Regions from separate parts of the Nocardiopsis lambiniae genome, predicted to be linked through region 1. Evidence: riboswitches for the same ligand, from Rfam matches in the RefSeq annotation. Region 1 holds a riboswitch; each other region holds the start of a gene.
The links. Region 1 has a riboswitch for cobalamin ahead of metE (5-methyltetrahydropteroyltriglutamate--homocysteine S-methyltransferase). Riboswitches for the same ligand answer to the same signal wherever they lie in the genome.
Positions count from the first base shown of each region.

Region 2: linked by a shared signal. The riboswitch ahead of RM479_RS01680 (CoA-acylating methylmalonate-semialdehyde dehydrogenase) and the one ahead of metE (5-methyltetrahydropteroyltriglutamate--homocysteine S-methyltransferase) in region 1 are both predicted to bind cobalamin.
Region 3: linked by a shared signal. The riboswitch ahead of RM479_RS13465 (ABC transporter substrate-binding protein) and the one ahead of metE (5-methyltetrahydropteroyltriglutamate--homocysteine S-methyltransferase) in region 1 are both predicted to bind cobalamin.
Region 4: linked by a shared signal. The riboswitch ahead of RM479_RS13395 (nitrite reductase) and the one ahead of metE (5-methyltetrahydropteroyltriglutamate--homocysteine S-methyltransferase) in region 1 are both predicted to bind cobalamin.

Region 1 covers NZ_JAVREP010000001.1:616,399-623,494, forward strand. The annotation lists gene RM479_RS02775 (DUF3558 domain-containing protein) at 109-1,107, shown strand; gene metE (5-methyltetrahydropteroyltriglutamate--homocysteine S-methyltransferase) at 1,210-3,483, opposite strand; cobalamin riboswitch at 3,639-3,819, opposite strand; gene RM479_RS02785 (polysaccharide deacetylase family protein) at 4,072-5,646, shown strand; gene RM479_RS02790 (polysaccharide deacetylase family protein) at 5,898-7,096, shown strand, end outside.
Region 2 covers NZ_JAVREP010000001.1:372,580-379,675, forward strand. The annotation lists gene RM479_RS01675 (MFS transporter) at 1-1,186, opposite strand, end outside; cobalamin riboswitch at 1,391-1,575, shown strand; gene RM479_RS01680 (CoA-acylating methylmalonate-semialdehyde dehydrogenase) at 1,782-3,281, shown strand; gene RM479_RS01685 (acyl-CoA dehydrogenase family protein) at 3,287-4,426, shown strand; gene RM479_RS01690 (enoyl-CoA hydratase/isomerase family protein) at 4,426-5,505, shown strand; gene mmsB (3-hydroxyisobutyrate dehydrogenase) at 5,502-6,419, shown strand; gene RM479_RS01700 (beta-1,3-glucanase family protein) at 6,534-7,096, opposite strand, start outside.
Region 3 covers NZ_JAVREP010000007.1:287,628-294,723, reverse strand. The annotation lists gene RM479_RS13490 (PucR family transcriptional regulator) at 1-1,169, shown strand, start outside; gene RM479_RS13485 (hypothetical protein) at 1,438-1,674, opposite strand; gene RM479_RS13480 (RidA family protein) at 1,865-2,275, opposite strand; gene RM479_RS13475 (TetR/AcrR family transcriptional regulator) at 2,345-2,968, shown strand; gene RM479_RS13470 (ferritin-like domain-containing protein) at 3,139-3,624, shown strand; cobalamin riboswitch at 4,051-4,263, shown strand; gene RM479_RS13465 (ABC transporter substrate-binding protein) at 4,322-5,350, shown strand; gene RM479_RS13460 (FecCD family ABC transporter permease) at 5,347-6,363, shown strand; gene RM479_RS13455 (ABC transporter ATP-binding protein) at 6,381-7,096, shown strand, end outside.
Region 4 covers NZ_JAVREP010000007.1:267,173-274,268, reverse strand. The annotation lists gene cbiE (precorrin-6y C5,15-methyltransferase (decarboxylating) subunit CbiE) at 1-1,024, shown strand, start outside; gene RM479_RS13410 (cobalt-precorrin-4/precorrin-4 C(11)-methyltransferase) at 1,064-1,825, opposite strand; gene RM479_RS13405 (precorrin-2 C(20)-methyltransferase) at 1,810-3,327, opposite strand; gene RM479_RS13400 (precorrin-8X methylmutase) at 3,324-3,989, opposite strand; gene RM479_RS13395 (nitrite reductase) at 3,986-4,861, opposite strand; cobalamin riboswitch at 4,916-5,119, opposite strand; gene RM479_RS13390 (hypothetical protein) at 5,276-5,476, opposite strand; gene RM479_RS13385 (aminopeptidase P family protein) at 5,730-7,096, opposite strand, start outside.

The DNA of each region.
Region 1 (7,096 bases):
ACGCTCATACCGCCCCGCTCCGGGTCGGCTTCGGAAGTCACACGAACTCACAGGCGCATACGCGCGTCCCAGACAACACGTCAACACATCATCCGGGCGAGGGGAGCCATGAGCGAAAACGGACCTTACAACCAGCCACCGCAGAACCCCTACGGCGGTGACGGCACGGGGGGTCAGCCTCCCTACGGCCCGCCGCCGGGCGGCCCCTACGGCGATCCCAACACCGGCGGACAGCCCGGTTACGGCCAGCAGCCGATGTACGGCGGCGGCCAGCCTCCTCAGCCCCCGTACGGTCCGCCCGGCGCCTACCCGCCGCCGCAGCCGCCCAAGAGCGGCAAGGCCGCCCTGTGGGTGGTCATCGGCGGTGGCGCGGTCATCGTCGTCCTGGCCATCGCCGTGATCGTCATGCTCGTCACCAACGGCAACGGCCAGGGCGGGACCATCGCCACCGAGGACCCCACCGCCGAGGTGAGTGAGGGCACCGGCGCCGGCGGTGCCGAGGAGGAGCCCGAGGAGGAGCCCGCCGGCGGCACGGGCGGCCCCACGGGTGAGCCCCCGTACGCCCTGCCCACCGAGCCCTGCCAGGCCATCACCGACCAGGTGGCGGCCGACTTCGGGCTGGAGCCGGACGGGTCCAAGAGCAACAGCGACAACAGGTCGACGTGCATGGACATCAGCGGCGACGCCCCGGAGGGCAACCCGGGCACCGCGTACGGCGCCTTCGACATCACCTTCTCCGTCCCCTACGGCGGCTCCGACTCCATCGAGGGCGCCAAGTCCGAATTCCAGGACGACGTCACCCTGTACTCCGGTGAGAACCAGTACTCGACCCAGTACAACGCCGACGACCTGGAGGAGAAGAAGGACGTCGACCTGGGTGACGAGGCCGTGTACATCGTCACCAAGTACGACTTCCTCGGCGACATGGTCCCCAGGGCCATCCTCATGGTCCGCCACGGGAACGTGAACATCGAGATCAGCTACACGGTGAACCCGTCCTTCGACGCCAGCGAGGCGGACGTCGAGAAGTTCGCGCTGCCCGACGACATCGAGGCGAGCATGACCAACGCCGCCACCGAGGCGCTGGGCCTGCTCGGCTCCGCCTGATCGAGCACACGCGAGAGGGGCCGCGGCGTCCGCCGCGGCCCCTTCCGTGTTCCCGAGGCGGGATCGGCCCGAGCCGTCCGAGGGGTCGGCCCGGGCCGAAGGTCAGCCCAGGTCGGCGCGGACCCGGCGGGCCGCCTCGACCATGTTGCGCAGGGCCTGCTCGGCCTCCTCGTAACCGCGGGTCTTCAGACCGCAGTCCGGGTTGACCCACAGCCCGCCGGCGTCGATGTGCGACACGGCCAGGCGCAGGGACGCCTCGATCTCCTCCACCGACGGCACCCGCGGGGAGTGGATGTCGTAGACGCCCGGGCCGATGCCCCGCTTGAAGCCGCGCCGCCCCAGGTCCTCGACCAGTTCCATGCGCGAACGGGCCGCCTCGACACTGGTGACATCGGCGTCCAGCGCCTCGATGCCGCCGACGATGAGACCGAACTCCGAGTAGCACATGTGGGTGTGGACGGTCGTCGACGGCGAGACGCCCGAGGTGGCCAGCCGGAACGAGCCGACGGCCCAGTCCAGGTACTCCCGCCGCCGTTCCTCGCGCAGGGGCAGCGACTCGCGCAGCGCCGCCTCGTCGACCTGGATGTGGCGGATGCCCGCACGCTCCAGGTCGGCGACCTCGTCGCGCAGGGCCAGCGCCACCTGGCGGGCGGTCTCCCCCAGCGGCTGGTCGGTGCGCACGAACGACCAGGCGAGCATGGTGACCGGACCGGTCAGCATGCCCTTGACCGGCTTGGCGGTGCGCGACTGGGCGTAGGTGATCCACTCGACCGTCATCGGCGCGGGACGCGAGACGTCACCGAACAGGATCGGCGGTCGCACGCAGCGGGAACCGTAGGACTGGACCCACCCGTGGTCGGTGGTGGCGTACCCTTCGAGCCGCTCGGCGAAGTACTGGACCATATCGTTGCGCTCGGGCTCGCCGTGGACCAGCACGTCCAGGCCGATGTCCTCCTGGAGCGCGATGACCCGGTCGATCTCCGAACGCAGGATCGCCTTGTACTCCTCCTCCGCCAGCTCGCCCCGACGGTGCGCGGCACGGGCCCGGCGCAGCTCGCCGGTCTGCGGGAACGAGCCGATGGTGGTCGTGGTCAGGGGCAGGTCGGTGGGGGCGCCGCGGTCCTCCGGACGCTCGTAGGCGTCCGGGCCCAGGGCCTCCAGACGGGCGCGCACCCGCGCGTCCACGAAGGCCGCGCCGGGGGCGGTGGCGTCGATGTCGTACTCGCCCTCACCGCCCTCCGACAGCACCCGGCCCAGCAGGGCGACCTCACGGGTCTTCTGCTCGGCGAAGGCCAGCGCCGCGCGCAGCTCGGGGGCCTGGGAGGTCTCGGCCTCCAGGTCGATGGGCACGTGCAGCAGCGAGCAGGAGGTGCTCACGGTGAGCTCGTCGGTGAGGGCGAGCAGGGTGCCCAGGGTGGCGACGGCGGACGGGATGTCGGCGCGCCACACGTTGCGGCCCTCGATCACCCCGGCGACCAGACGGGTGGAGCCCAGCCCGGAGACGGCGGTCAGATCGGCGATGCCCTCGTCGTCGGTGACGAAGTCCAGGCCGACGGCCTCCACCGGGGACTCCTTCAGGACGCGCAGGGCGTCGGCGCCGATGGAACCGAAGTAGGTGGAGACCAGGATCCGCGGACGGTCGTCCAGCCCGCCCAGACGCGTGTAGGCGCGCTCCAGTTCGCCCAGCGCCGCGCGGCCCTCGTCGGTGGCCAGGATCGGCTCGTCGAGCTGTACCTCCTCGGCGCCGGCGGCCCGCAGGTCGGCCAGCACGGAGGCGTAGGCGTCCACGAGGTCGTCGAGCAGCGCGATGGGCGACCAGCCCTCCGGCGCGTCGTCGGCGGCCTTGGACAGCAGCAGGAAGGTGAGCGGGCCGACCAGCACCGGGCGGGTGCGGTGACCGGCGTCGAGCGCCTCGCGGAACTCGACGACGGGCTTGTCACCGACCGGACGGGGCCGGACGTCGGGGGACAGCTCGGGCACCAGGTAGTGGTAGTTGGTGTCGAACCACTTGGTCATCTCCAGGGGCGGGGCGCCCTGGACGCCGCGGGCCGCCGCGAAGTAGCGGCGGAGCCGCCCGTCCGCGTCCCCGGCCTCGGTGGGGTCCTCGAACCGGGCGGGGAGGAGACCGAAGAGGACGGCGGTGTCCAGCACCTGGTCGTAGTAGGAGAACGTGTTGGAGGGGATGTCGTCGATCCCGGCGGCACGCAGCCGGGCGTAGACGTCGAGGCGCAGGTCGGAGGCGACCTTCTCCAGCTCGGCCGCGGTGGTGGCGCCCTTCCAGTAGGACTCCTCGGCGCGCTTGAGCTCGCGGTCGGGTCCGATGCGCGGGTAGCCGTGCACCGTGGATCGCACGGCGGGCCCGGGGTTGGTGGTCATGAAGCTTCTCTCCCTCGTCGAAAGCCGGGTACCGGCCGCGAGGGTCGACGAGGAGGCACCCCGGTCGGGGGCGTACGACGGACGCCCCCGGGTGCCGCCCTCGGCCCTCCCTCGGGGCGCGGGACCACCGACGGCGCGATGCGCCGTCGGGCGGAGGCAGGTCTTCGGACTCACGGGCGCGACCGGTGGTGACACCGATCTCCTAATGTCCGCCGCTTCCCGGTCTCCGACTCCTCCGGTCGGATCACCAGTGCTTCATGGCGGGGGTCGTTCCCGTACACCGCTGCGGGGCAGTCCCGGATTCGCACCGGGTTCCCTCTTTCGACGCGCGCCGCCCGCCCCGGATCGCCCCGGACGCGGAGATGACGCGCGTACCTTCCACGCCTGCAAGTATAGGGAGACCCCCTCGCCCCTGACCCCCGGCGTGCCCCCTTGTGCCCCCGCCGCCCCCGGAGAGCGAACCCCCCGCCCGTGGCCGGCGTCACACCCGATGAAGACGTCGCGTGAGGGTGCCCCGCCCACCCCGCGCACGTTCGTCTGCGAGATGAACGCGGAGAACCCCTGGTGAACGAGTTGTCCCGACCCACCATGACCCCCGATCACCCCTTGATCACCGTGGTCGTCGCCCTGGTGGTGCTGGCGGGCATGGTGTTGTTGTCGGTGCGACCACCGGGAGCCCTGGGGGCGGGACCGGCGGGCGGCGTCGCGCACGGCATCGCCGATGCCGTGGAACAGCGGATCCCGGCCGCCGGCGAGCCCGACGGACTGACCGTGGTGGACGCCGCCGAACTGAAGGGCCTCGACGAGGCGGAGTTGGAGTACGAGGGGGTGAGCGCCTCGGTGACCTACCCGGTCCTGCCCAACGCCGAGCCGCTCTCCGACTTCCTGCGGGAACGGCTGGGCGCCGAGGTGGCGGCCTTCGACGCGGCCAACCCCGGGGCGGAGTCGTACGAGGCGGAGTGGAACGTCACGGCGGCGGCCGACGGACTGGTCGGTGTGCGCATGACGAGTGTGGAGACCGACTCCGAGGGCGCCAAGGAGTGCCACGCCACCTACTGGTACGACATCGTCGGCGGCCGGACCCGGGGATCGCAGTCGCTGCTGGCCGGCCAGAAGGAACTGGCCGCCCTCAACACCCTGGTCCGCGACCGGGTGGGCGACGCCGCGGAGACGGGTGCCGTCCTGCCGGTGGCCTCCCTGTACGACTCCGTGGGGTTCAACCCCGACGGTGACCTCGTCGTGGAGTTCGACGCCGGTCAGGTCGCGGCCGTCGACGCCGGGCCCGTGACCGCCGTGGTGGAGCGCGCGGACGCCGAGCCGCTGCTGTCGGAGTTCGGGCTGCGGGCCCTGCGCGCGGCCACCACCGGTGTCGAGGGGTTCGCCATCACCGCCGCCCCGGAGGAGATCCCCGAGGCCGGCGAGGAGGTGGTCCCCGGGATCATCTCCCCCGTGGACGCCTCCGTGGACTGCGCTTCCACCGAGGTGAAGTGCGTCGCCCTGACCTACGACGACGGCCCCGGCGGGCGCACTCCCGAATTGTTGGACATGCTCGCCGAGCACGACGCCAAGGCGACCTTCTTCGTCACCGGCCTCCCGGTGATGGAGAACCCGCGCACGGTGCGGCGCGCCTACGCCGAGGGGCACGAGATCGCCAACCACACCCTCAGCCACCCGGACCTGGCGGGGTTGGGCGCCGACGGGGTGCGGTCGAACCTGAACACCGTGCAGGCCCTGGTGTACCGGGAGACCGGCTACACCATGGACCTCATGCGTCCCCCGTACGGCTCCACCAACGGCAACGTCGCCTCGGTGACGGGGGACATGGGCCTGGCCCAGATCATGTGGAGCATCGACACCAACGACTGGAAGGACCGCGACGCCTCGGTGGTCGCCGGCCGGGCGATCTCGGGGGCCTCCGACGGGGCGATCATCCTCATGCACGACATCCACGACACCACCATCGACGCCTCGCGGGAGATCATCCGGGAGCTGGACGCGCGCGGGTACACGATGGTGACGGTGTCGCAGCTGTTGGGCGAGGTCGAACCCGGTGAGAGTTACGTCGCCGGCGCGCCCGACGCCCCGCCCTCGGAGGGACCCTCGGACGTCGCGGACCCCGACTCCACGGAGGAGCGGACCCACCGTTCCGAGGAGCGGGAGTAGGGGCGGAGGGCAGGGAACGGGCGGAGGGTCGACGGCCGCCGGGAGCGGCACCGCCCTGTGGCGCTGACCACATGTGGTCAGCGCCACAGGGCCGTCACCGGAGTCCCTTATGTTGCACCCAACAGCCACAACGCGCCCGCCTGGGATGAGGGAGTCCGGTGTTGTCGTCGACCCGCACGAGCCCGCAGCAGAACCGCCCACGAGGGGGGAGGCGCGCACGGCGGCTCCCCCGGTGGGCGGCGGGTGCCGTGATGACGCTGTTCCTGCCCTTGGCGGCCTGCCAGAACCCGCAGACGGCCACCTCGGGGACGGCCACCCCCGAGTTCATCGGGGTGCTGGTGCACGAGGCCGGCGAGGAGGTCGGGGAGTGGACCGGTGACGGGGACGACTTCCCCGACCACCCCCACGTCCCCGAGGACGTGGAGATCTCCGTCGCCCATCCGGTGTTCGAGGGCGCCGACGCGTTCTCCGAGGCCCTGGCCCGGCACGTGGACCAGGAGGTCATGGACTTCCGGGGGGTGAGCCGGGATCCGGTGTCGCTGGAGATCACCTGGGAGGTCGTCGCCGCCTCGGACGACGTCCTGGGAGTGCGCCTGGTGCGCACCGAGGAGGACCTGCACGGGGTGCGCCAGGGGTACGCGACCTACTGGTACGACGTGTCGACCGGGCACACCGGGTACGCCACGGAACTGCTGGCCGACGACGCGGCGCTGGCCGAACTCAACGGTCTCGCCGGAGAGGTCCTGAAGGACCATCCGGACGTGGACCACCAGGGGCTGCTGCCGGTGATGCGCACCTACGACTCGATGGGGTTCAACGAGGACGGGGACCTGGTGGTGGAGTTCGACGACGGCCACCTGTCACCGGTCGTGGAGGGGCACCCGCCGGACGCGTCGAAGGGTCGGATCACCGCGATCGTCCCCTCCGACCTGGCGACACCGCTGTTGTCGGAGTTGGGGGAACGCGCCAGGGAGGCCTCCCTGACCGAGGAGCCGGTGCTGTCGGTGTCCGAGCCCGACGCCCCCTCGGACGCGGTCCCCGTGGCCCCCGGCGTGGTCACCGACCCCGGGCCCGACGTGGACTGCGCCGACCCCGGGGTCAAGTGCGTGGCGCTGACCTTCGACGACGGTCCGGTCGAGCAGACCGCGCACCTGTTGGACATCCTCGCCGAGGAGGAGGTCACGGCGTCGTTCTTCCTCAACGGCGGACCGCTCCTGACCCGGCCGTGGTCGGTGCGGCGGATGTACGCCGAGGGACACGAGCTGGCCAACCACAACGACCTGCACGAGAGCATGTCGCGGCACTTCGAACCCGAGGAACTGCCCGCCCAGGTGGCGATGGTGAGCGCGGGGATCCGCCGACAGACCGGGCACACGGTCGACCTGTTCCGGCCGCCGTTCGGGGCGACCAACGCCGACGTCAAGGCGGAGATCTCCGCCCAGGACATGGC
Region 2 (7,096 bases), 240 kb from region 1:
AGGGGGCGCGTAACGCGCCCTCGTGTCCCGTCAGCGGGGTGAGGGCGGCGACCATCACCCCGCCCGCCGCCATGCCCAGGGCGCTGACACCCCAGCTCACCGTGCGCATGGCGGCGTTGACCCTCCCGAGAAGCCGGTCGGGGGTGATCCGCTGGCGGATGGAGACCATCGCCACCGCGTAGCCGAGGATGAGCCCGCTGGTCACGAGGTAGCCGACGGCGACCACCGGGGTCAGGGGAAGCGCCGCGACCACGCAGTAGACCAGGCTCGTCGCGGTCAGACAGACCACCGGCAGGGTGCCGGGCGGAAGCACCGACCGCAGGAAGGACACCGACTGCCCGCCGATGACCCCGCCGGCCGCGGCGAACGCCATGAGCAGGCCGAACCCGGCCGGCCCCAGACCGAGCACGTCCCGAACGAACAGCACCTGTGTGGACAGGGCGGTGGCGTAGCACCCGTTGACGAACAGGGCGATGCCCGCGACCAGTCGCAGCAGCGGCTGCTCCAGGATGGCCCCTACCCCTTCGGTGAGGTCGGTGCCGACGCCTCGCAACCCTCGTCGTTCGCGGGCCGGGGTCTCCCCGTTCGGGTCCGCCACGCGTACCCGGGCCAGGGCCAGGACCGATATGAGCAGCGCGGCGACGTTGAGCACGAACGGCGCGAACAGGCCGATGGAGATGAGCAGGCCGCCCACGGGCCGACCGCCGAACTCCTGGACGACGAGGGCCCCGGTGCGCAGATGGCCGTTGGCGCGCTCCAGCCGCTCCCGGGGGACCAACGACGCGACGACCGTCTCCGAGGCGGTGTCGTAGCAGACCTCCAGGACGCCGAAGCAGAAAGCGAACAGCGTCAGCAGCGGTACCGACGCCCAGCCGGAGAACACCACGGCGGCCAGGGCCGCCCACAGCGCCAGACGGACGGTACCGGCGCCGACCATCACCGGGATCCGGGGTAGCCGGTCGATGAGGACTCCGACGGGCAGGGCCAGCAGCAGCCACGGCAACCGACCGGCGGTGGCCACCGCGGCGACGAGCACGGGGTCGGGGGTCAGTGAGGACGCCAGCCACGGCATCGCGATCATGGCGACGCCGTCGCTCAGGTTGGCGGCCAGCGCGGCCGACCAGAACGCCCAGAAGCGTCCTCCGAGCGCGCGGTCGGCGCGTGCGGGTCGGGGGGTGGAGGGCACGGGCCGGATCACCGGACCTTTCCGGCGCCGGCGCGGAGGGCGTCTCCTGGGGGTGGACACCGGGCCTCGCGGACACCCTAAGTCCTCGAACACCCCGTGACCGGTGCCGTCCCGGTTCGACGACCTTCCGGACCGCTCCCGGGGGGACGCCCTGCGCCCGCGCCGCGGGGCTCGGAAATTCCGACGGCACGACCCTGGATTTACTTGGACGTCCAACTATATGGTGGGGGCGCAAGGCCGCGGTGTCAGGGAAGCCGGTGAGAATCCGGCACGGTCCCGCCACTGTGACCGGGGAGCGATCCCTCACGACGCCACTGGTGCGAACCGGGAAGGCGGGGGAGGCGCGCAGAACCGGGAGTCAGGATACCGGCCGCGGTTTTCGAGTACGTGCGGTCCACGAGGATGGAGCGAACACGCATGACGACGCACCGCGCCCGGACGACCCGCCCATGGCGGGCGACGCGACGGCATCACTGAACCCACCACCCCACCACCTTCGGGGTGGCGGTCGGCCGTACCACCGCACACGGCCCCCGTTCCGCATGCCTCCTCCCATGCCTCGCCTCCATGACCTCCACAAGAGAGCCGGTGTCCCATGGTCCGTGTCCTGACGCACTTCGTTCACGGGGAACGTTCCCCCGGTCGTTCGACGACCTTCGGGGACGTCTTCGACCCCAACACCGGGAAGGTCCAGGCCCGGGTCCCCCTGGCAGACCGGGCCGAGACGGAGTCGGTCATCGCCGACGCGGTCGCCGCCCAGGTCGAGTGGGGTTCCTGGAACCCGCAGCGCCGCGCCCGGGTCCTCCTCCGGTTCCTCCAACTGGTCGAGTCCGAGCGGGACGGGCTCGCCCGCCTGCTGTCGGCCGAACACGGCAAGACCGTCCCCGACGCCCACGGTGACCTCCAGCGCGGTCTGGAGGTGGTCGAGTTCGCGGCGGGCATCCCGCACCTGATCAAGGGCGAGTTCAGCGATGACGCCGGAACCGGCATCGACGTCCACTCGCTCCGGCAGCCGTTGGGCGTCGTCGCGGGCATCACCCCCTTCAACTTTCCGGCGATGATCCCGCTCTGGCAGGCGGCCCCCTCGCTGGCCTGCGGTAACGCCTTCATCCTCAAGCCCTCCGAACGCGACCCGTCCGTACCGCTGCGCCTGGCCGAGCTGTTCGCCGAGGCGGGGCTGCCGCCGGGCGTCCTCAACGTCGTCAACGGCGGCAAGGAGACGGTGGACACCCTGCTCACCGACCCGCGCGTGGCCGCGGTCGGATTCGTGGGCTCCACCCCGATCGCCGAGTACGTGTACTCCACCGCCACCGCGCACGGCAAGCGCGCCCAGTGCTTCGGCGGCGCCAAGAACCACATGGTCGTCATGCCCGACGCCGACCTCGACCAGGCGGTGGACGCCCTGATCGGCGCCGGGTACGGTTCGGCCGGCGAACGCTGCATGGCGGTATCGGTGGCGGTCCCCGTCGGCGAGGAGACCGCCGACGCCCTGGTCTCCCGGCTCAAGGAGCGCATCGCCGACCTCCGGGTGGGCCCCTCGCACGACCCGCGGGCCGACTTCGGCCCCCTGGTGAGCGCGGACGCCCGCGACCGGGTCATCGGCTACGTCGACCTCGGTGTCGAGGAGGGCGCCGAGCTGGTCGTGGACGGTCGCGGTCACACCGTTCCCGGGTTCGAGGACGGCTACTTCGTCGGGGCCACCCTGTTCGACCGGGTCACCCCGGACATGCGGATCCACCGTGAGGAGATCTTCGGTCCGGTGCTGTCGGTGGTGCGCGCCGCCGACTACGAGGAGGCGCTGGCACTGGTCAACGGTCATGAGTACGGCAACGGCGTCGCGATCTTCACCCGCGACGGCGACACCGCCCGCGACTTCTCGCACCGAGTGGACACCGGCATGGTCGGCGTCAACGTGCCCATCCCGGTACCGGTCGCCTACCACACCTTCGGCGGCTGGAAGCGGTCCGCGTTCGGCGACCTCAACCAGCACGGACCCGACTCCATCCGGTTCCACACCCGCACGAAGACCGTCACCTCGCGCTGGCCCTCGGGGATCCGCGAAGGCGCGTCCTTCACCATCCCCGTGATGCGGTGACGGCCGTGACGACGCTCACCGAGGACCAGACGGCCCTGGCGGAGGCGGCCCGCGACTTCGCCCGCGAGCACCTGGCCCCGTACGCCGTCGAGTGGGACCAGGCCAAGCACTTCCCCGTGGACGTGCTGCGCAAGGCCGCCGACATGGGCATGGGCGGGGTCTACGTCCGCGAGGACGCGGGCGGGTCGGGCCTGAGCAGGCTCGACGGCGTCCTCGTCTTCGAGGCGCTGGCCACCGGCTGCCCGTCCGTGGCCGCCTACCTGTCCATTCACAACATGGTCGCCTGGATGATCGACCGCTACGGCGACGCCGCCCAGCGCGCACGCCTGCTGCCGGGCCTGTGCTCCATGGACGTGCTGGGCAGCTACTGCCTGACCGAACCGGGCGCGGGCTCCGACGCGGCAGCCCTGAGCACCCGGGCGGTACCCGACGGCGGGGGCCACGTGCTCACCGGCACCAAGCAGTTCATCTCCGGCGCCGGGGTGTCCGGCCTCTACATCGTCATGGCCCGTACCGGGGGTCCCGGCCCCTCGGGGGTGTCGGCGTTCATCGTGGACCGCGACGACCCCGGTCTGTCCTTCGGCGGCAACGAGGCCAAGATGGGCTGGAACGCCCAGCCCACCCGACAGGTCGTCCTCGACGGGGTGCGCTCGCCCGCCGACCGACTCCTCGGCGCGGAGGGCGACGGCTTCCGGATCGCCATGAACGGACTCAACGGCGGCCGGTTGGGCATCGCGGCCTGCTCCCTGGGCGGTGCCACCGCCGCGTTGGAGGCCGCCACCGCCTACCTGGCCGACCGGCGGGCGTTCGGCGGGCCGCTCATCAACGCCCAGGCCCTGCGGTTCCGGTTGGCCGAGATGGCCACCGAGCTGGAGGCCGCCCGCTCCCTGGTGTGGCGGGCCGCCCGGGCCCTGGACGACGGCGATCCCGACGCCGCGCACCTGTGCGCGATGGCCAAGCGGTTCGCCACCGACGTCGGGTTCACCGTGGCCGACCAGGCGTTGCAGCTGCACGGGGGCTACGGATACCTCACGGAATACGGCATTGAGAAGATCGTGCGCGACCTGAGGGTGCACCGAATCCTGGAAGGGACCAACGAGATCATGAGCCTGATCATCGCTCGCGGACTGACCGGGGCCGCCTGATGTCCACCACCGAGGAGAAGGTCCTGGTCCGGGTCGAAGGACGACTCGGCCGCATCACCCTGAACCGTCCGCGGGCCATCAACTCCCTGGACCACGACATGGTCACAGCCCTGCGCGCGGCCCTCACCGCCTGGGCGGACGACGACGCCGTCGTCGCCGTGCTCATCGACGGCGCGGGGGAGCGCGGCCTGTGCGCCGGCGGCGACATCCGCGCCATCTCCGCCAGTGCCCGCGAGGGCGACCGGGCAGCCGCCGCGTTCTGGCGCGACGAGTACCTGCTCAACGCGCGGATCTCGCGTTACCCCAAGCCGTACGTGGCGTTCATGGACGGGGTTGTCATGGGCGGCGGGGTCGGCGTGTCCGCGCACGGTTCGGTCCGTATCGTCACCGAGCGCTCGGTCGTGGGCATGCCGGAGACCACCATCGGGTTCGTGCCCGACGTGGGCGGCACCTACCTGTTGTCCCGGGCGCCCGGGGAATCGGGCACCCACCTGGCGCTCACGGCGGGTTCGGCGGACGCGGGCGACGCCATCGCCCTCGGCCTTGCCGACCACTTCGTGCCCGCCGATCGCCTGTCCGACCTGGCCGTCGCCCTCACCGGGGTCGTCTCGGCGGCCGACGTGGCGGACGCGGTGGGCCGGTTCGCCGAGACCGCGCCCGCACCGACCCTGCCCGGCCTCCGGTGGGTCGACGCCTGTTACACCGCCGACACCGCCGAGGAGATCGTGGCGCGGCTGCGCGACCACGGCGACCCGGCGGCGGCCACGGCCGCGGCCACGATCCTCGCGAAGTCGCCGACCTCGGTGAAGACCACCCTGGCGGCGTTGCGGCGGGCCCGGGGGCTCCCCGACCTGGAGACGGTTCTGGAACAGGAGTACCGGGTCTCCTTCGCGACGCTGTCCTCACCCGACCTGGTCGAGGGGATCCGCGCCCAGGTCATCGACAAGGACCGGAACCCCAAGTGGGTGCCGGACACCCTGGAGGGTGTCACCGACGAGGACGTGGCCCGCCACTTCCTCCCGGCCCCCGACGGCCCCCTGGGCCTGGCCGACCTCTTCGACGACGGAGGCACGCGATGACCCTGATCGGATTCGTCGGGCTCGGGAACATGGGCGGCCCCATGGCGGTCAACCTGGTCCGGGCCGGGCACGAGGTGACCGGGTTCGACCTGTCGGCCGAAGCGCTCGCCAAGGCCGTGGCCTCCGGGGTGCGCCCGGCGGGGTCGGCGGCCGAGGCGGTCGCCGGGGCCGACGTCGTCATCACCATGCTGCCGAGCGGACGCCACCTGCTGGCCGCCTACCGGGGTGTCGACGACGCTCCCGGCCTGATCTCCTCCGCCCGGCCCGGAACCCTGTTCGTCGACTGCTCCACCGTGGACGTGGCCGACGCCCGCACGGCCGCCGACGAGGCGGAGGCCGCCGGGCACCGGGCGGTCGACGCCCCGGTGTCCGGCGGGGTGGTGGGCGCGACCGCCGGGACCCTCACCTTCATGGTCGGCGCACGGGAGGAGGTGTTCGCCGAGGCCGAACCGGTCCTGGCGGTCATGGGCGGCCGGATCGTGCACTGCGGTGGGGCGGGGGGCGGCCAGGCCGCCAAGGTCTGCAACAACATGGTGCTGGCGTCGTCGATGATCGCGGTGAGCGAGGCGTTCGTGCTCGGCGAGCGGCTCGGCCTGACCCACGAGGCGCTGTACGACGTGATGTCCACGGCGTCGGCGCAGTGCTGGTCGCTCACCACCTACTGCCCGGTCCCCGGGCCGGTGCCGACCAGCCCGGCCAACGACGACTACCGGCCCGGCTTCGCGGCGTCACTGATGGCCAAGGACCTGGGGCTGGCGGTCAACGCGCTGCGCGACACCGGGACGGTGGCCGAGATCGGTTCCCGCGCGGCCGAGGTGTACGCGGGGTTCGCCGAGGACGGCGGGGCCGGACGCGACTTCTCCGCGATCGTGGAGGCCGTCCGCGCCCGTTCCGAGCGGGACGCGCAAGGCTGAGCCCGGTGCCCGCCGCGATGCCGGTCGCGGCGGGCACCGGCGGTCCCGGGCCGGAGCGACCGGGATCGGGGCGACCGGCATGAGAGCCCCGGGATTCCTCGGTGCGAAGGGCCCTCAGAAGGCGGTCAGGGTGACCTCCAGCCGCTGCGGCCCGTGGTCCTGGATGTAGGAGGCGAAGTCCGCCACGTCGTCGAAGGCGAACCCGTAGGCCCTACCGTCCACGGTGTTCTCGTGGAAGACCGCCGCGTACCGGTTGGCGACCTCGTCCCGGTAGAAACCGGCGGGGTCGGCGGTGGGCTGGCTCGCCGAGGTCAACAGCGTGGACCGGTTGAGCGCGGCCCCCAGGATCGCGGCGACGGGGCCGCCGATCCCGTCGTTGGGGGCGTTCAGCGCGCCGTCGCAGAAGAACACGTCACGGGTCGAGGGGCGGTCGAAGGCGCGCACCCCGCCGTCGAACACGAACCGGTCCCCCTGGACCCGGCCGGTGAACGTCCCGGCGTTGGTGGTCACGGTGAGGTCGGTACCGGCGTAGTGCGACCACACCCGGTCGATGTAGGGGTCGTAGAAATCGGCGGGGAACAGCCCCGCGTCCAGGCCGTGACCGGGGGAGATGATCCGCAGGTCGTCGTACACCAGGGACGAGAACACGGGGTCGGCCGACAGGGCCCGGAACACGG
Region 3 (7,096 bases), on a different contig from region 1:
GGGCGGAACTCGCCCTGGATCCCCCGGCCGCGTGGATCGACGAACTCCACGCCGCCTCCCTCGGCGGCGCACGCATGCGACCGGCCGCCGAGGACCCGGCCCTGGCCGAGGGGATCCGCCGCGCCAACGTGGCCAACCTGCGGCACTGGGCCGCGGCCAACATCGCCCGCCCCGGCGAACGGGTGCCCGCCAACACCGGCCCCGAACCCCTGGAGGCCGGGCGCGACCTGGTCCGACGCGGTCTCGACGAGGGTGCCCTGGACGCCTTCCGCGCCGGGCAGAACGTCGCCTGGCGCCACTGGATGAACGTCTGCTTCGGCCTGACCTCCGACCCCGACGAACTGCGCGCCCTCCTCGACGTCTCCGCCCTGTCCATCAACGCGTTCATCGACGACACCATCTCCGCCCTGTCCGAACGCATGCGCGCCGAACGCGAGGAGCTCACCCGCGGCACCCACGCCGAACGCCGGGCCGCCGTCACCCTCCTGCTGGAGGGCGCCCCCATCGGCCGCGACCGCGCCGAGAGCCGGCTGCGCCACCCCCTGTCCGGGCCGCACACCGCCGCCATCGTCCGGGGCGACCCGGGGACCACGCCCGACCACCTGGAGGCCGCCGCCGAGGCCGTCGCCCGCGCCGGCGGCGCCGACCACCGGCTCACGGTCATCGCCGGGGCCACCGTCCTGTGGGTCTGGCTGCCGATCGCCACCGCACCGCCCCGGGAACGGCTGGCCGCCGAACTCACCGCCCACCCGCGGGTCCGCGTGGCCGTGGGCCGCCCGGGCAAGGGCGTGGACGGCTTCCGTCGCAGCCACTTCGACGCGGCAGCGACCCAGCGCATGCTCGCGGGCGCGCCGTCCCGACGGTTCGCCCGTTACGAGGACGTCCAGCTCGCCGCCCTGTTCGCCGACGCCGCGCCCGGGGTGGAGGAGTTCCTGCACGACACCCTGGGCGAACTCATGACCGCCGACGCCGCCCTGCGCGAGACGGCCCTGACCTACATACGGTCCCTGGGCAACACCACGCTCACGGCCGAACGCTCCTACACCCACCGCAACACGGTGGTACGCCGCCTGAACCGCGTCGACGAACTCCTGCCCCGGCCCCTGGACGAGAACCCGGTCGACGTCGCCGTCGCCCTCGAACTCCTACGCTGGCACTCCGTTTCTTGATACCAGCGGGTACAGAGAACAGAACATCCGCCTTTACGAGGTAGATTCACAAGATTTCGCCCATAACGCCTCCATCGAGGACCGCCCGGGAGACCCCACCACCGACGAGGGCCTCCCCCGCCTCCCGGCCCGGCGCGGGTCCCGCTTCGGGCGAGCGGCACCCGCCCGGCGGCCTTCCCCGAGCGCGTCGAGCGCGGTAAGGTGACGGCATCAGGATCGATACGGTTTCCCTCGGTGCCCGGAGCGTGGCTTTTCACTCCCGCCCCCGTCACCGCCTGAGCCTGCCCGGGAACCGCCCGACCCCCTTCTCCTCCTCGGGTACCTCCTGAGCATCGCGGTGGGACTGTTCGCCTGCGTCCTCGCGGTCGGAGTCGCCCGGCTCCTGCTCCGCCTCCTGCACCACCACGCCGAACGCCGATGGCCCGGTCTGCGCTGCGGGCGCCGCCACAACACCGTGCACGGCGACGTCTCCGGAACCGTCGTGCAGGCCGGACGCATCGATCACCTGCACCTCCATCGGGGACACGACGAACGGACCGGCCGAACGCGCCCGGAGAACGGGGACCTTCCGGCCGCCACGTCAACGTCCAGCGACCCCGGGGGCGCCCTCGTCCCCAGGGGCACGGAAGAGCAGGCGAGAACCAGGCACGAGGAGGGACCTCGCCCGGCCGAACGCCGGGCCAGGGCGCCCCGGCTCAGCCGATGACGGCGGTGGCCTCCACCTCCAGCAGGAAGTCGGGGTCGGCCAGCGCCGCGACGCCGATTCCGGTGAGCGGCGGGACCGGGGCGGCGATCCCGAGCCTCCGCGAGGCCCGGGCGACACCCTCCATGAACAGGGGCATCTTCTCGGGGGTCCAGTCGACCACGTAGACGGTCAGCTTCGCCACGTCGTCGAAGGAGGCGCCGACCTCGGCCAGGGCCGTGGCGACGTTGAGGTAGCACTGCTCGGCCTGGGCCACGACGTCGCCCTCGCCGACCTTGCCGCCGTCCGCGTCGAGGGCGACCTGCCCGGCGACGAAGACGAGCCTCGATCCTTCGGCGACCGACACCTGTCGGTAGAGGTCGACCTTCGGCAGACCTTCCGGGTTCACCAGGGTGATGGGCATGTCCACTCCTCTTCTCGGGATCTCACGGATCCGAAAACATAACATTGCTATGCAATGTATCGTAGCGGCATGGCGAGGACGAAGGATCCGGCGATCCGCACACTGCTCATCGAACGGGCCGCGCACATGCTCCGCACGCGCGAGCCGATCACCCTGCGCTCGCTGGTGGCCGGCACCGGCATGTCGACGATGGCCGTCTACACCCACTTCGGCGGCATGGACGGCCTCTGGAAGGCCCTGCGCCAGGAGGGCTTCACCCGCCTGGCCGCCCGGTACGACTCCATGGCCGGGTCCGAGGACCCGGTCAGGGACCTGACCGCCCTCGTCGCCGCCTACCTCGACAACGCCTTGGACCACCCCGACCTGTACCAGGTCATGTTCGACGCGAGCGTCGACCTCGAAGACCTCGAAGCCGCCGACTCCACCCTGGACCGTCTGGTCGACACGGCCCGACGGGCAGGAGAGGCCGGCCGCTTCCATCGCGACACCCGACCGCGCCGACTGGCCGTGCAGAGCTGGATCATCGCCCACGGCCTGGTCTCCCTGGTCACCGGCGGCCCGTTGTCGATCCGCACGCTCGACAACGGTCCCCCCATGCTGACCGCGCTCTACATCGGCGCGGGCGACGACCCGGACCGGTGCCGCGCCTCGGTCGAGGCCGGCTGGCGGGTATCGGACAGGGTCGGGGTGTGACCCCCGCCGCCGGGGAGGCGTGCGGCCCGGCCCGGCGCAGGGACCGCGGTGATCAGGGGCGGCGTGAGGCGGTGGACCACCCCCTCCGGAGCCGTCGTTTACCCCTCGCGACCGCGGGTAGTCGTGGCTCTCGACCGATGAACGGGAACCGATACGGGGAGAAAAAGAACATGACGAGCCGCGAGCGACTGATCGACTGGCTCAACGACGCGTACGCCATGGAGCGGTCGCTGGAGAAGACCCTCGAACGGCACCTCAAGGACGCCGAGGGGGAGCCCGACGTGCACGCGCGGATCCGGCTCCACATCGAGGAGACGCGCCGTCAGGCCGAAACGGTCGAGTCCTGTGTGGAGTCCCTCGGCGGCAAGGTCTCCTCCACGAAGACCGTGTTTGCGGAGATGATGGGGGCCGTGCAGGGCATGGTCAACAAGCCCGCCAAGGACACCCTGGTCAAGAACGCCCTGGCCGACTACGCGGCCGAGCACTTCGAGATCGCGTGCTACAAGGCGCTCATCGCCGCCGCCCGACAGCTCGGCGAGGAGGGGATCGCGACCAGGCTGTCCGTCATCCTCCAGGAGGAGGAGGACATGGCGCGCTTCCTGGAGGAGAAGCTCCCCCACGCCGTCCGTGAGGCCCTCGTGGACGCCGACACGTAGGACCGGCGCACGGGGTCGTGCGTGCGGCGCCCGGGGGCGTGCCGACGACCCACCCCGTGACCGTGACCGTGACCGCGCGGCGTGCGCGGCCCGGCCTCCTCCGCGGCGCCCCGAGCGCCGGCTCCCCGCTTCCGGTCCCCACCACCGGATCCCGCCGGGATCGGAGGACGCCGGGGTCGATACAGGAGTTCCGACCCACCACCTCGGTGACACCGAGGCGGTGGGTCGCCGCACGGGCCGCACGGGCCCTCGCCTCGGTGCCTGCCCTCTACCGGTTCACGCGGGCCTGGTGGACGTCGGAGCCACCGAGGACGGGCCGGGCGACCGTACGTCCGCTCTCCACCCTCCCGCCCCGCCGGGGACGCGTGCCGGTGGCGCGCGCCCCCGGCGATGGCCGGGCCGCCCCCGACCACCCCCGGAGGACCTTGCTATTCTTCCCGGGCCAGTCGTAACCACCCAGGTGGTCAGGGAATCCGGTGCGAATCCGGAGCTGACGCGCAGCGGTGAGGGGGACGGGCGGGGCATCACGCCACTGGGGCGGGACCGTGTCGGCCGGGAACGGCGGCGCGCACCGGCCCGGGAAGGCGTCCCGTCCGGATGAACCCGAGTCCGAAGACCTGCTGGCCCCGTGCGCCGACCCCGCACGGGTGACCCATGCCAGGCTCCGCGTTCGAGCCCCGACATGCAAGGCGCCCCCATGTACCGCCCCATGCCCCTCGCGGGCCCCCTCCTGCTCGCCCCCGCCCTGGTGCTCACCGCCTGCTCGCCGACCGCGGACGACGGCGACACCGACGGATCCGGCTCCGCCTCGATCATCGACAACTGCGGATACGAGGTCGTCGTCGGCGAACCCCCGCAGAGGGTCGTCTCCCTCAACCAGGGCACCACCGAGATCCTGCTCTCCCTGGGCCTGGAGGACCGGATCGTCGGCACCGCCACGTGGACCGACCCGATCATGGAGGGTCTGGAGGAGGCCAACGAGGGCATCCCGCGCCTGGCGGAGAACAACCCGTCCTTCGAGCGGGTCCTGGAGGCCGAGCCCGACTTCGTCACCGCCTCCTTCGTGTCCACCCTCGGCACCGGCGGCGTCGCCACCCGGGAGCAGTTCGGGGAACTCGGCGTGGGCACGTACGTGTCGCCGTCCGACTGCTCCGCGGGCAAGGACAACGACAGCGGCGGCGACGGTTCGCGCAGCGAACCGCTGACCCTGGACGTCGTCTACGGGGAGATCAGGGATCTGGCGCTGGTCTTCGGTGTGGAGGAACGCGGTGAGGAGCTCGTCGCCGAACTCCGGGGCCGGGTGGAGGCCGCCACCGAGGACCTGGACGCCTCCGAGGTCTCCCTCATGTACTGGTTCGCCAACTCCGAGGCCCCCTACCTGGCCGGGTGCTGCGGGGCCCCCGGCGCCATCACCCGCGAGGTCGGGGCGCGGAACGCCTTCGACGACACCCACGACGAGTGGCCGCAGATCAACTGGGAGACCGTCGCCGACCGCGACCCGGACGTCATCGTGCTGGGCGACCTGACCCGGGAGTCGCAGACCGCCGAGACCGCCGCCGCCAAGATCGGTTTCCTGGAGGACGGGGCCGCCACCCGCGACCTCACCGCGGTGCGCGAGGAACGCTACATCCTGCTGAGCGGCCAGGCCATGAACCCGTCGATCCGCACGGTCGAGGGTGTGGAGAAGGTCGCCGCCGGACTTCGGGAACTCGGGTTCGCGCGGTGAGGGGCGCGCGCCTCGCGCTGCTCACCTGCGGAGGCCTGGCCGCCCTGCTCGCATCGATCGCGGTCGCGGTGACCATCGGCCCCGCCGACATCACCACGTCCGAGGTCCGGCTCTCGGTGCTCGCCCGGCTCGGGTACGGCGAGAGCCCCCTGTCGACGCTGCGCGAGGGCATCGTGTGGAACCTCCGCATGCCCCGGGCCCTGCTGGCGGCGGTGTGCGGGGCCGGGCTGGCCCTGTGCGGCGCGGTCATGCAGTCACTGCTGCGCAACCCCCTGGCGGACCCCTTCGTGCTGGGTGTGTCCTCGGGCGCCTCCACCGGGGCGGTCGTCGTGATCGTCCTGGGCTGGGGCGCCGGGGTGGTGTCTCTGTCGGCGGGGGCCTTCGTCGGCGCGCTGCTGTCCTTCGGGATGGTGGTGCTGCTGTCCCACACCCTGGGCGCGACCATGGACCGGGTGGTCCTGTCCGGCGTCGCGGCCATGCAGCTCTTCTCCGCCCTGACCTCGTTCGTCGTGCTGACCTCGGCGGACGCCGAGACCACGCGCGGTGTGCTGTTCTGGCTGCTGGGCTCGCTCTCCGGCGCAGGGTGGACCGACGTGGCCCTGTGCTCCCTGGTGCTGGCCGTCGTGCTGGCGGTGTGCGCGGCCAACACGGGCACCCTGGACGCCTTCGCGTTCGGGGAGGAGGCCGCGGCCCACCTGGGCGTGCGGGTGGCACGGGCGCGCCTGATCCTGCTGACCGCCACGGCCCTGCTGACCGCCGCGCTGGTCAGCGCCGCGGGGGCGATCGGCTTCGTGGGGCTGGTCCTGCCGCACATCACCCGTCTGCTCACCGGTTCCGGCCATGCCCGGCTGCTGCCGGTGACCGCGCTGATGGGCGCCGTCTTCCTGGTGTGGGTGGACACGGCGGCGCGGACGCTGCTCGACCCCCAGGAGATCCCGGTGGGCGTGGTGACCTCGCTCATCGGCGTGCCCGCGTTCGTCGCCGTGCTGTACCGATCCAGGAGCAAGCCGTGAACGACACCGAGTCCGCCGTGACCGAGCGCCCCACGCCGGCCCCGGTCGAAGGGGAGCGCGGCCTGCGCGCCGACCGGGTGTGCCGTCCGGCGGGCGGTCGCCTGATCGTGGACGGTGTGACGCTGGCCCCCCGTGCCGGGGAGACGCTCGGGCTGCTGGGCCCGAACGGCTCGGGCAAGTCCACCCTGCTGCGGCTGCTGTCCGGGGTCCTGGCGCCCTCGTCCGGGGTCGTCGTCCTGGACGGGCGCCCGCTCCCCCGCATCCCCCGCAAGGCCGTGGCACGGCGGTTGGCGGCCGTGGAACAGCACGCGGAGACCCGGACCGAGCTGACGATCCGCGAGGTGGTGGCGCTGGGACGCATCCCCCACCGTCGCGCCTGGACCCCCGCCTCCGCCGCCGACGCGCAAGCCGTGGCGGCGGCGCTGGAGGCCACCGGTCTCACGGCCATGGCCGACCGGTCCTGGCACACCCTGTCGGGCGGCGAGCGCCAGCGCGCGCAGATCGCCCGCGCGCTGGCCCAGGAACCCGGCGAGCTGCTGCTCGACGAACCGACCAACCACCTCGACATCCGGTACCAGATCGACCTGATGGAACTGGTGGCCGGCCTCGCGGTGACCACGGTGATCGCCGTGCACGACCTCAATCTGGCCGCGATGTACTGCGACCGGCTGCTCGTGCTCCGCGACGGCCGGGTGGTCGCCGAGGGCACGCCGGGCGAGGTGCTCACCCCCTC
Region 4 (7,096 bases), on a different contig from region 1:
GCCGCTGCTCGCCTCCTGCGACGGCGGGTCCGTGGTGGCCCTGGCCTCGGGCGACCCGCTGGTGTCGGGTGTGGCCACCACGCTCATCGACCTGCTGGGCGCGGACGCGGTGCGGGTGGAACCCGCCCTCTCCTCGGTGGCGCTGGCCCGGGCACGGATGGGCTGGCCCGCGGAACGGTGCGCGGTGGTGACCCTCGTCGGACGCGACCCCCGCCTGCTGCTGCGGTGGCCGTCCCCCGGCCGGCGCCTGCTGGTGCTCTCCTCCGACGCGGGCACCCCCGCGCTCACGGCCGCCCTGCTGAGCGGCGCCGGGTACGGGGGCAGCCGCATGACCGTGCTCGGGGACCTGGGCTCGGACGCCGAGTCGCGCCTGGAGGGCACGGCCGACGGATGGTCCCGGGTGGATCCCGGGTCCGTGCCCGCGCTGCACGTCCTCGCCCTGGAGTTCGTCGGCCCGCCCGGCCACGGCCTGACGGCCGGGCTGCCCGACGACGCGTACGAACACGACGGACAGCTCACCAAGCGGGACCTGCGCGCCTCCGCGCTGGCCCGGCTGGCGCCCGCCCCGGGTCTGCACCTGTGGGACGTGGGCGCCGGTGCGGGGTCGGTGGGGATCGAGTGGATGCGGGCGCACCCCACGTGCACGGCGACGGCGGTGGAGGCCGACCCCGAGCGGGCCGCGCGGATCGGACGCAACGCGGGCGGGCTCGGGGTGCCGGGGCTGCGCGTGGTCACCGGGCGTGCCCCGGAGGCGCTGTCGGGGCTGCCCGGACCCGACGCGGTGTTCGTCGGCGGCGGCGCCACGCGACCCGGGGTACTGGAGGCCTGTCTGGGGGCGCTGCGCCCGGGGGGCCGCCTGGTGGTGCACGGGGTGACCCTGGAGACCGAGCGGCTGTTGGCCGAGGCGCACCGGGACCACGGCGGGGAGTTGACCCGGATCTCCGTCGAGACGGCCGCGCCGATCGGCGGGTTCACCGGGTGGACGCCCGCGCGCACGGTCACCCAGTGGGCCTGGGGCCCGTGACCCGACGCCGTGCGGTGCCCGGCCCCGATCCCCGGGCGGCTAACCGCCGGGCCGGGGGCGGGCCGGGTCGTAGAGGTAGGAGTCACCGCCGCCCCGCGGGTCCAGGGCCCGCCCCACCAGGATGACCGCGGCCTGCCGGAACCCGGCCTCCTCCACCCGGTCGGCGATGTCGGCCACCGTCCCGCGCAGGACCACCTCACCCGGCTGGCTGGCCCGGTGGACCACGACGACGGGGCAGTCCCCGCCGTACTCGGGCGCGATCTCCTCCATGAGCGCCCGGACCCGGATGATCGCCAGGTGCAGCACCAGGGTGGCCCGGGTCGCGGCGAACGCCGCCAGGGACTCCGTCGAGGGCATCGCGGTCGAGCGCGCCCGGGTCCGGGTGAGCACCACCGACTGCGCGACCAGCGGCACGGTCAGCTCCCGGCCCACCAGGGCCGAGGCCGCGGCGTAGGCCGGCACGCCGGGGGTGACGTCCCAGGGGACCCCGTGGGCGTCGAGCCTACGGGTCTGCTCGGCGAGGGCGGAGTACAGCGACGGGTCGCCGGAGGTCAGCCGGACGACGTCGTGCCCGGCCCGGTGCGCGAGGACCAGCCGGTCGGTGATGCCGTCCAGGTCCAGGCCCTGGGTGTCCACCAGGTCGGCCCCGGGCGCGCAGTGGGACAGGACGTCCGGGTCCAGGTACGTCCCGGGGTAGAGCACCACGTCGGCCGCGCCGAGCATCCGGGTGGCGCGCACGGTCAGCAGGTCCGCGGCGCCGGGGCCGGCCCCCACGAAGTGGACGGTCACGGCTTCACCCACCGGGGGGTCCAGACACGGCCCGAGGGTGAGACCCGGGTACCGGAGGCGCCGACGATGAGCAGGCAGCGCATGTCGACGGCGGCGGGGTCCAGCCCTCCCAGGGTGGTCACCGTCAGGTCCTCCCCGTCCCGGCCCACGTCCCGCCCCACGACGACCACCGTGTCGGGGTCGCGGTGCTCCAGCAGGACGCGTCGCGCGGTGGCGATCTGTCCGGTGCGAGAGCGCGAGGCGGGGTTGTAGAGGGCCAGGGCGAGGTCGGCGTCGGCGACGGCGCGCAGCCGGCGCTCGATGACGTCCCACGGTTTGAGCCGGTCCGAGAGGCTCATGACCGCGAAGTCACCGCCGACGGGGGCGCCGGCCCGTGCCGCGACCGCCTGGACGGCGCTCACCCCGGGCAGGACGCGCACGGGCACGTCCCGGTACCGGGGGTCCTCGGCGGCCTCGAACACGGCGGTGGCCATGCCGAAGATCCCGGCGTCGCCGCCGGAGACGACGGCGACGCGCTCGCCCTTGGCGGCCAGGTCGAGGGCGAGCCGCGCGCGGTCGAGTTCGACGGTGTTGCCCGAGGCGTGCCGGATCAGCCCGGGGCGCTGGGGGACCCTGGCGACGTAGGGACCGTAGCCCACCACGTGGTCCACCCCCGCGAGCGCCTCCCGGACCTCGGGGGTGAGCCAGCGGTCGGGGCCGGGGCCCAGGCCGACGACCAGCAGTTCCTCCGCGGACGCCGGGAGTCCGGTGTCGGCCGCCGGTTCCGCCGCGCCCCGGTTCCGGGAGCGGGTGCCGTTGCGGCTGTCCCCGGTGACCAGGATCAGGGAGAAGTAGGGCACCGCGTCCGGGTCCACCTCGGCCACCGGCAGGCGGCGCTCGCCCTCCATGGAGGCGCGCTCCACGTACACGGCGTGCTCCAGCCGGCCCGCCGCCTCCAGGGCGCGGCGGACGGCCGGGAACGTGCGGCCGAGCTTCATGATGACGGCCGCGTCGGTGTCGGCGAGCCGACGGGCGAGTTCCGGCTCGGGCAGGGTCCCGGGCAGGACGGTGAGGACGTCGGTCTGGCGGGCCAGGGGGGAGGCCGCGGCGGCGGTGGCGGCGGCGAGGGCGGGCACCCCGGGGACGATCTCGGCCCCGTACCGCTCGGCCAGGCGGTCGTGCATGTACATGTACGACCCGTAGAACAGCGGGTCGCCCTCGGAGAGCAGGACGACGTCGCGCCCGGCGTCGAGGTGGGCGGCCAGGCGGGCGGCGGACTCCTCGTAGAAGTCGGCCAGGGCCCCCTGGTAGCCGCCCGGATGGTCGGCCGTTCCGGTGGTCACCGGGTAGACGAGCCTCTCCTCGACCGCCCCCGCCGGAATGAGGTCCCGGGCGGTGCGGCGGGCGTTGGACTCCTTGCCCGGGCCGCAGTGGTAGGCGACGACGTCGGCCGCGGCGATGAGGCGCGCGCCCTTCAGGGTGATCAGCTCCGGATCGCCGGGGCCGACCCCGACACCGTGGAATCTGCCGGTCACTCCTCCTCCTTCGCGAGGGCGTTGAGGGCCGAGGCGGCCATCGCGGAGCCGCCTCGGCGGCCTCGGGCGAGAACGTAGGGGATGTCGACGCCGTGGCGGTCGGCGAACTCCTCCAGGGCCTGCTTGGACTCGGCGGCGCCGACGAACCCGACCGGGCAGCCGACGATCGCCGCGGGGCGCGGGGCTCCGTCGACCAGCATCTCCAGCAGGTGGAAGAGCGCCGTGGGCGCGTTGCCGAAGGCGACGACGGCGCCCTCCAGCCGCGGCTCCCACAGGGAGACCGCGGCGGCGGACCGGGTGGTGCCCCAGCGGCGGGCCAGGTCGGGGACGCGGTCGTCGCCCAGGAGGCACAGCACCTCGTTGTCCGCGGGCAGGCGGCTCCTGGTCACACCGGTGGCGACCATGGTCGCGTCGCACAGCACGGGCGCGCCCGCCCGCAGGGCGGACCGGGCGGCCCTGACCAGATCGGGGTGGACCACGAGGTCGGCGGCGAGGTCCACCTGTCCGGTGCCGTGGATCATCCGCACGGCGAGACGCTCGGCGTCGGCGGGCAGGTGCCCCAGACACGCCTCCTCGCGGATGAGGGCGAAGGAGTCCACGTAGATCGCGGGGCCGTCGTCGATGTAGCCGTAGTGCCGGTTCGGCCGGCGGGGGGCGGTCACCGCGCCGTCCCGGGGACGAGGACGCCGCGCCAGGGCGTGACGACGAGTTCCCCGCCGGCGGCGAGGGCCTCCTCGGCGAGGGCGTCGGCGTCGGCGCGGCCCAGGCCCTCCTCGGGCACGTGGACGTGGCGCCCGCCGAAGGGCAGCGGGCCGTACGGGAGCGGCGGGGCGGGGTCCGGCAGGCGCGGGTCGGGCGGTTCGGGGGCGGACAGCGGGAGGGGGAGCTCGGCGACGTGCCACGGCGCTCCGGGGCCGTCGCCGCGCCGTTCCAGGAACGCGTCGGCGAGACGGACGAGGGCGTCGGCCGCCTCGTCCAGCCGGACCACCGGGCCGTGGTGGTCACCGATGCGCAGCCGGGCGGTGCGATCGTCGAGCGCGACGAGGCCGAGGTCGCAGGCGCGCGCCACGAGGTCGCCGCGTCCGTCGTCGAGGGCGAACAGGAAGCGGCCGGGCAGGGCGGCGCGGTGCGGGGCCGAGCACAGGGCCGCGTCCAGCGCGGCGGCGACCGGGCGCAGGTCGGCGCGCCCGCCCTCCAGGCCGGTGAGCGGGGAGACCATCACGTTGCGGACGAGTTCGTGGGTGGGCGAGGGCAGCAGCCCGGTCGCCTCCAGGGCCCGGAGCGCGTCCGGGGTGAGCCGTCCGTCCCGTTCGGGCAGGGCGCGCACCTGGAGGTTGGCCCGCCCCGTGACGTGGACACGCCCGGAGCCGTACTCCCGGGCGACGGCCGCCAGGGTGGTCAGGGACCGTGCCGGGAGGCGTCCGCCGATGAGGCGGAGCCGGACCAGCAGGCCGTCCTCGGCCTTCCAGGGTCTGAGGGCACCGGGGCAGCGGTCGCGCCGGGTGCGGGGCGCGGGGGCGTCCGCGGGGAACATGCACGTCCTTCGGTTCGGGGGCCCGTACGCGGGGCCCGCGGGTGACCTGGCGGCCCGTGACCGCCAGCGCCAGCAGGTCTTCGGACTCGGGGTCGGCCGGTGCGGAGCGCCTTCCCGGGGCGGTGCCCCAGTGGCTGCCCGGGACGGAAGTCCCGGAGCGTGCCCGCCCGTCACCCTCACCGCTGCGCGTCAGTCCCGGATTCGCACCGGGTTCCCTGCCCCACGAAGTGGAGTACGACTGGCCCGAAGAGCGTACAACGTCCACCTACGGCTCCGACCAGCGGTCTTGCCTTCACCCCGGTCGAAGGCACCCGAACCCCGACAGGCGAATCCGGCGAGGGGGCGGCCCGCCATGGGCGGGAACACCGGCCGGTGACGGTGGTCCCGCGCCGGACGGGCGGACAGGCCGGGCGGTCAGTCGTCCTCGCGGACGTCGACGACCTCGCCGGACAGGTCGACGATGACGTCGTACCCGCGACCGTCCGCGCCGCGCACCTCGACGTCCCGGACGCGCGGGTCACCCTCGCGCGGGGTGAGCGCGTTGGTGGCGTGCGGTGGGACCGGCACCCCGGCGGCCTCCAGGGCACGCCCGTGGGCGCCGAAGGCCTCCCGCACGGCCTCGATCTCCTCCTGCGAGATCTCCTCGGGTCGGGTTCGGTGTCGTGCGGCAGGAGGACGTGGCGCGTGTCGGCTCCTGCTCGTCGTCGTTGCACGTGGCCACCCGGAGGGGCGGTCCGCGAGGATGACGACGACGGGTCCCGGATTCGACACCCGCCCGGGGGAATCCGGGACAAGGGCCGGGCCGCCCTCCCGAGGGACGGAAGGGCGGCCCGGAGAGCCGGAGTCGGGCTGTGGGCCCGGAGCCGGATCAGCGCGGCAGGCGCTCGGCCAGCCAGGCCTCGACCTCGGCGGAGGAGCGGGGCAGGGCCGCCGACATGACGGTGCGGCCGTCCTCGGTGACCAGGACGTCGTCCTCGATGCGCACGCCGATGCCGCGCAGTTCCTCGGGGACGGTCAGGTCGTCGGCCTGGAAGTACAGGCCGGGCTCGACGGTGAGGACCATGCCGGGTTCGAGGTCGCCGTACAGGTGGACCTCCTGGCGGGAGACCGCGCAGTCGTGCACGTCCAGGCCGAGCATGTGGCCGGTGCCGTGCAGGGTGTAGCGGCGCTGGAGCCCCAGTTCGAGGACGTGGTCCACCGGTCCCTCCAGCAGGCCCCACTCGATCAGGCCCTCGGCCAGTACCCGCTGGGCGGCCTGGTGGAAGGCGATGAACGGGGCGCCCGGTGCGACCGCGGCGATGCCCGCCTCCTGGGCGGCGTACACCAGGTCGTACACCTTGCGCTGGACATCGGTGAAGGTCCCCGAGACCGGCATGGTGCGGGTGACGTCGGCGGTGTAGAGGCCGGTGGTCTCCACTCCGGCGTCGAGCAGCAGCAGGTCGCCGTCGCGGACGGGTCCGTCGTTGCGGGTCCAGTGCAGGGTGGTGGCGTTGGGGCCGGAGGCGGCGATGGTGCCGTAACCGACGTCGTTGCCCTCCACCCGGGCGCGCAGGAAGAAGGTGCCCTCGATGAAGCGCTCGGAGGTGTCCTTGGCCTGCGGCAGCGTCCTGGCGACGTCCTCGAAACCGCGAACGGTGGCGTCGACGGCGAGCTGGAGCTGGGCGATCTCCCACTCGTCCTTGACCAGACGGTGGTCGGCCAGGGTGATGGCGAACTCCTCGTCCAGGGTCGCGGACTTGGCGCGGGCCTCCTCGTCGACGTCGGCGCGCACCTCGTCGACGACGGCGTCGAGCTCGGCGTCGTGGCCGCGCACGACGCGCACGGCGGTGTCGGTGGCGCGCAGGACGTCGGTGAGGGTGGTGACGTCGGCGGTGGGCACGCCGAACAGGTCGGCGGCCTCGGGCAGACTGTTGCGGCGACCGGTCCAGAGCTCGCCGTAGCCGCCGAGCCAGAACTCGCCGTTCTCGCGGTCGGAGCGCGGCTTGAGGTAGAGGACGGAGTCGTGGCCGCCGTCCGCGCGCGGGGTGAGGACCAGGCAGCCGCCGTCGGAGGTGTCGCCGGTGAGGTAGGCGTAATCCGAGGCCGCGCGGAACGGGTACTCGGTGTCGTTGGAGCGGGTGAGCAGTCGCCCGGCGGGGATGACGAGGCGCTCACCGGGGAAGGCGGCGCCCAGGGCGGCGCGGCGGCGGGCGGTGTGCTCCGCCTGCTCGATGGGGTCGAGGTCGCGGCGGGCGG